4 regions of the Pedococcus sp. P2_E4 genome follow, and region 4 is predicted to be linked to each of the others. Evidence: predicted binding sites of a transcription regulator. Region 4 holds the regulator's gene; each other region holds the start of a gene.
The links. Region 4 encodes LexA, which represses DNA repair genes until DNA is damaged. Its sites were predicted from a motif close to TCGAACANNTGTTCGA; they were not measured.
Positions count from the first base shown of each region.

Region 1: AC1DV7_RS18065 (HNH endonuclease signature motif containing protein) is a predicted target of LexA. The motif match lies at 1,462-1,477, and genes of this name have one in related genera.
Region 2: AC1DV7_RS12210 (YbaK/EbsC family protein) is a predicted target of LexA. The motif match lies at 1,154-1,169, and genes of this name have one in related genera.
Region 3: ruvC (crossover junction endodeoxyribonuclease RuvC) is a predicted target of LexA. The motif match lies at 919-934, and genes of this name have one in related genera.

Region 1 is NZ_JBFUEO010000077.1:2,217-4,412, forward strand. It holds gene AC1DV7_RS18065 (HNH endonuclease signature motif containing protein) at 102-1,448, opposite strand; gene AC1DV7_RS18070 (DUF6458 family protein) at 1,805-2,071, shown strand.
Region 2 is NZ_JBFUEO010000024.1:5,751-7,946, reverse strand. It holds gene AC1DV7_RS12220 (SAV_6107 family HEPN domain-containing protein) at 1-500, opposite strand, end outside; gene AC1DV7_RS12215 (DUF6504 family protein) at 511-984, opposite strand; gene AC1DV7_RS12210 (YbaK/EbsC family protein) at 1,264-1,785, shown strand; gene AC1DV7_RS12205 (VOC family protein) at 1,846-2,196, opposite strand, start outside.
Region 3 is NZ_JBFUEO010000002.1:95,961-98,156, reverse strand. It holds gene ruvA (Holliday junction branch migration protein RuvA) at 1-342, opposite strand, end outside; gene ruvC (crossover junction endodeoxyribonuclease RuvC) at 339-887, opposite strand; gene AC1DV7_RS01945 (YebC/PmpR family DNA-binding transcriptional regulator) at 1,021-1,782, opposite strand; gene pdxT (pyridoxal 5'-phosphate synthase glutaminase subunit PdxT) at 1,779-2,196, opposite strand, start outside.
Region 4 is NZ_JBFUEO010000027.1:40,557-42,752, reverse strand. It holds gene AC1DV7_RS13090 (hypothetical protein) at 1-50, opposite strand, end outside; gene AC1DV7_RS13085 (LysM peptidoglycan-binding domain-containing protein) at 193-603, opposite strand; gene lexA (transcriptional repressor LexA) at 824-1,549, shown strand; gene AC1DV7_RS13075 (hypothetical protein) at 1,613-1,822, opposite strand; gene AC1DV7_RS13070 (DUF4259 domain-containing protein) at 1,893-2,196, opposite strand, start outside.

The DNA.
Region 1 (2,196 bases), on a different contig from region 4:
CGGCGGCGTGAAGCCGGGTCGCCGGGTCCCTAGGGGCAGCACTGAGACCCGCCTTGCCCTGCAACGTTTCGCCCGAACCTGCGCATTGTCCAGGCGCATGTCTAGGTGCGCCGGGTGTAGGTGACGGTCTTGCGTCCGCCGGGGTCGGTTTCGATGTGGTGGGTGTACGCGGGGTCGTGGATGCGGCGGTGGTGGTGTCCGCACAGGGGGATGGCGTGGGCGAGGTCGGTGGTTCCTCCGCGACTCCAGGGGTCCTGGTGGTGGAGTTCGGACCAGGCGTASGGGCGGTCGCAGCCGTGGGCGGCGCAGGTGTCGTAGGTGGTGGCCAGGGCSAGGCGTTGGGGTTCGGTGAAGAACCGGTTTTGTCGGCCGAGGTCGAGGGGGACGGGTCGGCCGTCGAGGACGGCGGGCAGGATGCCGGCGTTGCAGGCCAGGCGTCGGGCTGTGCTGGCGGACAGGTCGTGGCCGGTGTCGAGGTGGGCGGCGCCGACCTGCCGGCGCAGGGTGTCGTGGTCGATGGTGACGATGACGGTGGCGGCGACCTTGCCGGTGAGGGTGTCGGTGGGTAGGTGTTCGACGAGCTCGAGGAACGCGGTGCCGTAGCGGTGGGCCCAGTCGCTGTCGGCTTCGCGGAACGCTTCCCAGGTGGCCTCGCGCACCGTCGCCGCGCTGGTGGCTGGGCCTTGGTCGGTGCGGGCTGCGTCGGTGCGGGCTGCGCGGGCGGCGGTCTGGGCGAAGCGGCGGGGGGAGGCGATCTGTTGGATGGTCTTGACCAGGATCGACGCGGCGAGGGTGGGCAGGGTGAAGTGGCCGGTGGTGGTGCCGTCGTCGTGGTGGTGCCAGGTGAGGCGGGTCTTGCGGTAGGCGGTGTCTTCCTCGGCGCGCAGGACCTGGTCTTCGTGGGCGTCGACCTCGGCCTGGGTGGCTTGCGCTGCGGCGAGGGCGCGGCGGGCCTGTCGGCGCAGGGTGGTGGGGTCGAGGTGTCGGGCGGCTGCCACGAGCGACGCCTCGATGGCCGCCTTCTGGTCGYGGCGCAGCCGCTCGGGCAGCGCGGAGGCGGRGGTGGCGATGACGCGGGCGTGGTCGGTGGACAGGTCCCCGGCGGTCAGGGCTTCCCGGGTCGCGGGCAGGGTGGTGTCMAGCGCGGAGGCGAGGCGGACGTCCCGCGAGGCCGCGGCSCCGTCGGTGCGGGTGGCCGACGCCAGCCACGCGGGGGTGCCGCTGGCACCGGACTGGGCGGCGACCTGGCARCGGTCGGCCTCGGCGAGCAGRGCCAGGCGSACSGCCTGGACGCGGGCGATGAGGCGGTCGACCTGGTGCAGCGCGCTGGCGGCGGCGGGTGCGCCGATGATGTCGCTGGTGTCGGCGCGGTCGAGCAGGGTGTGCAGCTGGCGCAGCAGGTGGTCCGTCCCGGTGGGGGCGGTGGTGAGGGTCGCGACTGCTGCCATGAGAGAACTCTACTCGAACACGTGTTCGAATACAAGTCGGATTCCCAATGGTGGCAACGGAATTCGCGCGCATCTAGGCAGACACGGAGCTCCCAGCACCTATCAGACCAGACCCTCCTGACAGCCGCCCGCGGTACGCCCGCAGAACGCTCGCAGAACGCCCGCGGAACGCCCGCGGAGCGGAACCCCCGCGGAACGCCCGCAGGCCGCGGGGAGAGCAGCTTCCAGCCTGCGAACTCCCGACCGTGCCCGCCAGTCGGTTTGCCGGTTTTGCGCTGCGTTCCCGCTGGTCAGGGGCTCGGAGAGATAGAGTCGGATGACCGGGTGACCCCGCACCCGCAATCACAGGAGTGAGCATGTACATCGGAGTCGGCATCTTCCTCATCGTCGTCGGCGCGATCCTGACCTTTGCGCTCAACGCATCCGTCGACGCTGTCAACCTCGGCATGATCGGCTGGATCTGCATGGCAGCCGGTGCCCTGGCCATCCTGCTGTCGCTCGTCATGGGCAGCCGTCGGGGCGTCGCTGGCGGTGGCTACTCGGCCCGCCGCGTGAGCCACACCGACCCCGCGACCGGCACGCAGGTCGACGAGGTCGACGTCGACCGCGACGGGCGCATCTGACCGCACCTCACGTCAATCGCCGCAGGGCGGGCCGGATCCGGCCCGCCCTTCGGCATACCCGGCGGTGCCGGCCGCCCGTGCCGACCCCAAAGCCAGCCCGCCCCGACCCCCAAGCCAGCCCGCCC
Region 2 (2,196 bases), on a different contig from region 4:
GGTGCCGCAGTGGGTATGGCGCTGGGTGCCGCGGCGGGTACGGCGGGTGTGCTCGTGGGCACGAGGACGTCACCGTGGTGCTGCGGGACCGGCAGCCCGAGGCTGCGGCAGACCAGGTCGAGGAAGGTCTCGGCCTGGCGCAGCAGGTCGTCTGCCTCGCGGGAGGAGATGGCCGGTGACCTGCGCGGACGAGGCGTGGTGAGCTCGAAGAAGTCGGCCCACTCGGACAGCTCGGGAGCCACCGTCGGCAGCAGCTCCCACAGGCTGTGCGGCCCCTGCGGTCGCCAGGTCGTGGGACGGGCTGCGACCAGCGCCGCCGCCGCCCGCAACGCCCCGAGCTGGGCCTGGGTGAACCGCTCGACGACCACGGCGCTCTGACAGGCGGCCAGCAGGGACTGGCGGGAGCGGTCGAGCAGGTCGAGCGCCGACGAGGCATCGCGCAGGGGCGTGGGGGCGACTGCGGTAGAAGGGATGGCGGTGGAAGCGATGGCGGTGGTCATGGCGCGCTCCTCAGTCCGCGACCCGCAGCAGGGTCCACTGGCGCTCGGGCGTCAGCCCGAGGTCGAACACCCCCACCGCGGCGAGCCGGCCGGCGCTGGCCTCCACCCGCCATACCAGCTGCTCGCGCGCGTCGGTGAGCACATCGGTGCCGGCCGGACCGGGCTGGGCGCCACGGCTGGACTGGTGCCGGCCCTGCTGGTCGCGCTGGTCGTACTGGTCGTGGACGTCGCGCCACCAAGGGCGCCGCTCCTTCCACCGGTCGAGGACGGCCCGTACGACGTAGAGCCTGCCGCGCCACACGAAGGCATCGGGCGCAGGGGTGACGTCGTCGCGGGTCTCGCGGACCTCGATGGGCTCGTCGTAGCGGCGGACCACGAATGACTCCTTCTCCAGCGGGGCTGGTGGTGCGGGCTGGTGGTGCGGGCTGGTGTACGCGGGCAGGTGGTGCGGGCTGGTGTACGCGGGCAGGTCGGATCGCCGCACGGCAGTGCGATGACAGGGGGTGGTGTGCGCCCCGCCCGGTGGGCAGGCGGGGTCGAGGCGCCTGGCCACCGGGTCGGGGCAGCACGGACGGCTCCCCCACGGTCCGCGGGACCGGCGCACGGTGTGGGGCCGTGGAGCCGTCGATCCCGCGATGGTGGAGACCATCTGTTCGAACGTGTGTTCGATGATTCGAAGGTACACCCCTGCCCCGACAGGCCGTCAAGGGGCAACCGCAGAATCCTCTGGTCGACACCCTGCGAGCAGCCCTAGCATTCCTGCATGTCGACCGCCGACGCCTCGCCCGCGCCGGACCGCAGCACGCACCCCGCAGTCCAGCGCGTCCTCGCCGCCCTGGCCCTGCACCACGTCGCCCCCCAGGTCGTCACCCTGCCCGACGCGGCCCGCACGGCCGTGGCGGCCGCGGACGCCCTCGGCATCACCCCCGCCGAGATCGCCAACTCCCTCGTGTTCCGCGCCCACGACGCACAGGGCCGGATCACCCCGCTGCTCGTGCTGACCTCGGGCGCCCACCGAGTCGACCTGGTCAAGGTGGCCGACCTGCTCGACGACGTCGACCACCTCGACCGCGCCGACGCCGATTTCGTCCGCGACCACACCGGGTTCGCCATCGGCGGCGTCGCGCCGGTCGGGCACACCTCACCGGTCCCGGCCGTCGTCGACGTCTCGCTGTCCCGCCACCCCTACGTCTGGGCCGCCGCCGGCCACAGCCACACGGTCTTCAGGACGACCTACGAGGAGCTGCTCCGGGTCACGGGAGGCCATGCCATCGAGGTCGCCTGAGCGACCTCACCAGGTCGACCTCACCCGATTGACCTCACCCGTCGACCTCATCCGTCGACCTCACCCAGCCGCAGCCTGGTGGATGCACAGCACGTTCCCGTCGGGGTCGAGGAACCAGGCCGCCTTCTCACCGCCGAGCTCGGCGATGTGGTCGACGGTCTTGAGCTCCGGCAGGTCGTAGTCCTGGAAGACGACCCCACGCCCCTCGAGGTCGGCAAGCTCCGCCGCCACGTCGTCGACCTCCCAGGTCAGCGCCGTGCTCGGGTTCTGGGTCCCTGCCTCGCGCGGGAGCAGGATCAGCGTCGCCCCACCGCTGAGCTGGTACACCAGGCTGCCCTCGTCGTTCGTCCCCAGGAACGGCAGGTCCAGCCGGTCGTAGAAACCCTTGGCGCGCTCGATGTCCGCGACAGG
Region 3 (2,196 bases), on a different contig from region 4:
GCCGGGCACTGTCGTCAGGGCTGCGATGTCGCCCCCGCTGATCGCGGCACGCAGGCGGTCCGGGGCCAGGACCGACAGCATCGCCAGGGCCAGCCTGGGTCCGACGCCGGAGACGGTCTGCACCTGCTCGAAGATGTCGCGCTCGTCATCGGAGCCGAAGCCGAAGAGGGTCAGGGAGTCCTCGCGCACGACCAGCGTCGTCGAGAGCGACGCCTCCTGGCCGTGGTGCAGGGCGGACGCGGTGGCGGGGGTGGTGTGCAAGAGCATGCCGACTCCCCCGACCTCGACGACGACCCGGTCGAGCCCGATGCTGCGGACCGGTCCGCGGACCGAGGCGATCACGGTGCCACCCCGGCCCGGTGGGCGGCCAGGCGGGCGCGCTCGCTCGCAGCCGCGACGGCCAGTCGAGAGGTGCYGCCCCCCTGCCAGAGGTCGCAGATCGCCAGCGCCAGGGCATCGGCGGCGTCGGCGGGCTTCGGGGCGGTCTGCATCCGCAGGATCCGCTGCACCATCGCCGTGACCTGGGCCTTCTCGGCCCGGCCGGAGCCCGTGACCGCCGCCTTGACCGAGGTGGGCGTGTGGAGGGTCACGGGCAGCCCGCGGCGGGCCGCCGCGAGCATCGGCACGGCCGAGGCCTGCATGGTGGTCATGACGCTCGCGACGTTGACGTCGGCGAAGACCTGCTCGACCGCGATGGCGTCGGGCTCGAACCGGTCGAGCCAGGTGTCGAGCTCGTCCTGGAGGTAGAGCAGCCGCTGCGCCGTCGGGTGGTCGGCCGGGGTGCGCACGACACCCACGGCCACGAGCCGAACGCTGCGACCGGTGCCGCCCTCGACGACACCGATGCCACAGCGGGTCAGGCCGGGGTCCACCCCGAGTACGCGCACGCCGCAGGTCCTCTCGAGCCGATCAGGTCATCCGAACAGGTGTTCGGGAAGAACGCTACACAGGACCCGGCCCCGGTCTGCGGAGCAACACGCGGAACCGGGACCCTCGTCGAGCCTGGCGGACCGAGCAGTCCTACTCGTCGTCGTCCTCGAGCTCGGCCAGCACGTCGTCACTGATGTCACCGTTGGCGAACACGTCCTGCACGTCGTCGGAGTCCTCGAGGGCCTCGATCACGCGGATCATCTTGCGGGCGCCGTCGGCGTCGAGCGGGACCTGGAGGTTCGGCACCCACGACGCCTCGGCGGAGTCGTAGTCGATCCCGGCGTCCTGCAGGGCCTTGCGCACGGCGACGAAGTCGGTCGCCTCGGAGATGACCTCGTAGGTGTCGCCGTTGTCGTTGACCTCCTCGGCCCCGGCCTCGAGCACGACCTCGAGGACGTCGTCCTCGGAGCGGTCGCCCTTGGGGACGATGACGACCCCCTTGCGGTTGAACACGTAAGCCACCGAGCCCGGGTCGGCGAGCTGGCCGCCGTTGCGGGTCAGGGCGGTGCGCACCTCGGCCGCGGCGCGGTTGCGGTTGTCGGTGAGGCACTCGATGAGGACCGCGACACCGCCGGGGGCGTAGCCCTCGTACGTGATGGTCTCCCAGTCGGCGCCGCCGGCCGTCGCACCGGACCCGCGCTTGACCGCGTTGTCGATGTTGTTGTTGGGGACCGACGACTTCTTGGCCTTCTGGATGGCGTCGTAGAGCGTGGGGTTGCCGGTCGGGTCGCCGCCACCCTGGCGGGCCGCGACCTCGATGTTCTTGATCAGCTTGGCGAAGAGCTTGCCGCGCTTGGCGTCGATGGCCGCCTTCTTGTGCTTCGTGGTTGCCCACTTACTGTGGCCGCTCATGCCTTGCCTCTCACGATCTCGACGAACAACTGGTGGAACCGGTGGTCGCCGGTCACTTCGGGGTGGAAGGAGGTGGCCATCAACGGCCCCTGGCGAACGGCGACGATCCTACCTGCGGCCGGGCCGTCCTCGACGCGGGCCATGACCTCCACGCCCTCGCCCACCTCCTCGACCCAGGGGGCACGGATGAACACGGCGCGCATGGGCGCTCCCCCGATGGCGCGGATGTGCAGGTCCTCCTCGAAGGAGTCGACCTGACGGCCGAACGCATTGCGTCGCACCGTGATGTCGAGCCCGCCCAGGGTCTCCTGGTCGGGCCGGGCGTCGGCGATGCGGTCGGCGAGCATGATCATGCCAGCGCAGGAGCCGTAGGCCGGCATCCCGGCTGCCAGCCGGGCGCGCAGCGGGTCGCGC
Region 4 (2,196 bases):
AGCCCGGCAGCTGCGGCAACGGTGGCCGCTGTGCGAAGTGTGGTGTGCATGCACCCACAGTCCTCGGGCTCAACCACGGGCACATCGGGGACAACGCGTAGTACCGCAGGCGTACGCGGCCTTCGGCCCAGTCGTCTATTCGGCCGACGCGTCCGCCGACGTCATCTGCTCAGCAGCTGCTCGGGTGACGGATCAGCCTATGGCGGGGATGAGCAGCGTCTGGCCGGCGTGGATGTTGGAGCTCGTGAGGTCGTTGGCGACCTGGAGACGCGCGACCGCGTCGGCGACAGGGAGCTGCGGGAGCTCGCGCACCGCGATGTCGGACAGCGTCTGACCGGACGTCACCGTCGTGGAGTGGTCGATGACGGTCGCAGACGCGCCGCCGGAGAACATCGTGATGGCGAGCAGGAGGACCACCGCCGCGACGGTCGCGGTGATCGCGAGCCGGCCGGCCCTGGTGAGCCGAAGCGAGGTGGAGGGCGCAACCGGCGCCTGCTCCTGCGCCTGCGGTCCACACGGCACGGCAACCAACCGCGGACGAGCCGGTCGGACCGGCACCCGCAGGGGTGCGGGGGCGACGTCCCAGGCGACTGCTGCACTCATCGGATCCTCCATCTGCCGGCCGATCGAACGGATGTCCGAAAGACTGTGTGACTGATTTCTAGCACGCATGTTCGAACGAATCAAGACACGCGTCGAACACATGTTTGGCACAGGCGTTCGAACGCCGTAGGCTGTGTTCATGCCTCACAGCACACCAGAGGCCACTGACAGTGGGGTCCGACCGCACGTCAGCGCACCCGACGCGAGAGTGAGGAGCACCATGAGCGAGGACAACGTCAAGCAGCTGCCCGACCGCGACGGCGGCGACGGTCTCACCGTCCGGCAGCGACGGGTGCTCGAGGTGATCCGCAACTCGGTCGACCGCCGGGGCTACCCGCCCAGCCTGCGCGAGATCGGCGAGGCCGTCGGCCTCACCTCCCCCAGCTCGGTCGCCCACCAGCTCTCGACGCTCGAGCGCAAGGGCTTCCTGCGCCGCGACCCCAACCGGCCGCGCGCGATCGAGGTCGTGTCGCCCGACGCGCCGGCCGACACCCGGGGCTATCGAGGCGGCGCGGCTCCCGACGACGACAGCGCCACCTTCGACGAGACCGGCTCGGGCGACGCCCGACCCGAGGCGTCCTACGTCCCCGTCCTGGGCCGGATCGCTGCGGGTGTGCCGATCATGGCCGAGGAGTCCGTCGAGGAGGTCTTCCCGCTGCCCAAGCAGATCGTCGGCGAGGGCCAGCTCTTCCTGCTGCGCGTCGTGGGTGACTCCATGGTCGACGCGGCCATCTGCGACGGGGACTGGGTGGTCGTCCGCCAGCAGCCGACCGCAGACAACGGCGACATCGTCGCGGCCATGCTCGACAACGAGGCCACCGTCAAGACGTTCAAGCGCAAGGACGGCAAGGTCTGGCTGATGCCGCACAACGAGGCCTTCGACCCCATCGACGGAGACCATGCGACCATCCTCGGCAAGGTCACCGCGGTCCTGCGCCGCGTCTGAGCTCCCCAGGTCGGCGTGACACGGGCCATCGGCCGTTCGGACGAGGGCAGATCAGCCGAACGGTCACATCCACGCCCCGCGCCGCGCGTGGCCATAACGGCCGCCCGCGGCGCGCGTTGTGCCGACATGGAGACCCAGCCCGACCCGGAGCTGACCGACCACGCCCTCGGCAGCGAGATCGAGCTGCTCGCCGACCTCATGGAGGCCGCCGCCAGGTGCACGGCGCACCTGCGGCAGGACGAGGTCGACGCCGCGCTCCACCTGAAGCCACATCTTGTCCAACCCCTCGGCGGTTCGGCCGAGTCGGCCGGACCGCCCGGGTCGGCCGGATCGCCCGGGGCGCCTACTCCCCCAATGCATCCAGGTAATGGGTCACCCGCGACGTGAACCTCTCGCCGCCGTCGCGGGCGTCGGCCCACAGCTCGTAGAGTTCGTTGTCGTCGGGGTCCAGGACGCGGCGCAGCAGCGCGGTCGCCAGCTCCTCGAGGCGGTCGTCGACATCGAGGGGCTCGTCGTCCACCCAGGCGGGCACGTTGTTCTCCCCCGCCACCGACTCGAAGTCGTCGCAGGCCGAGACGAGGACCGCCGCGGCCAGCGCCTGGGACATCACCGGCGCCTCGATGTAGTCCTGGGAACGCACGACCTGA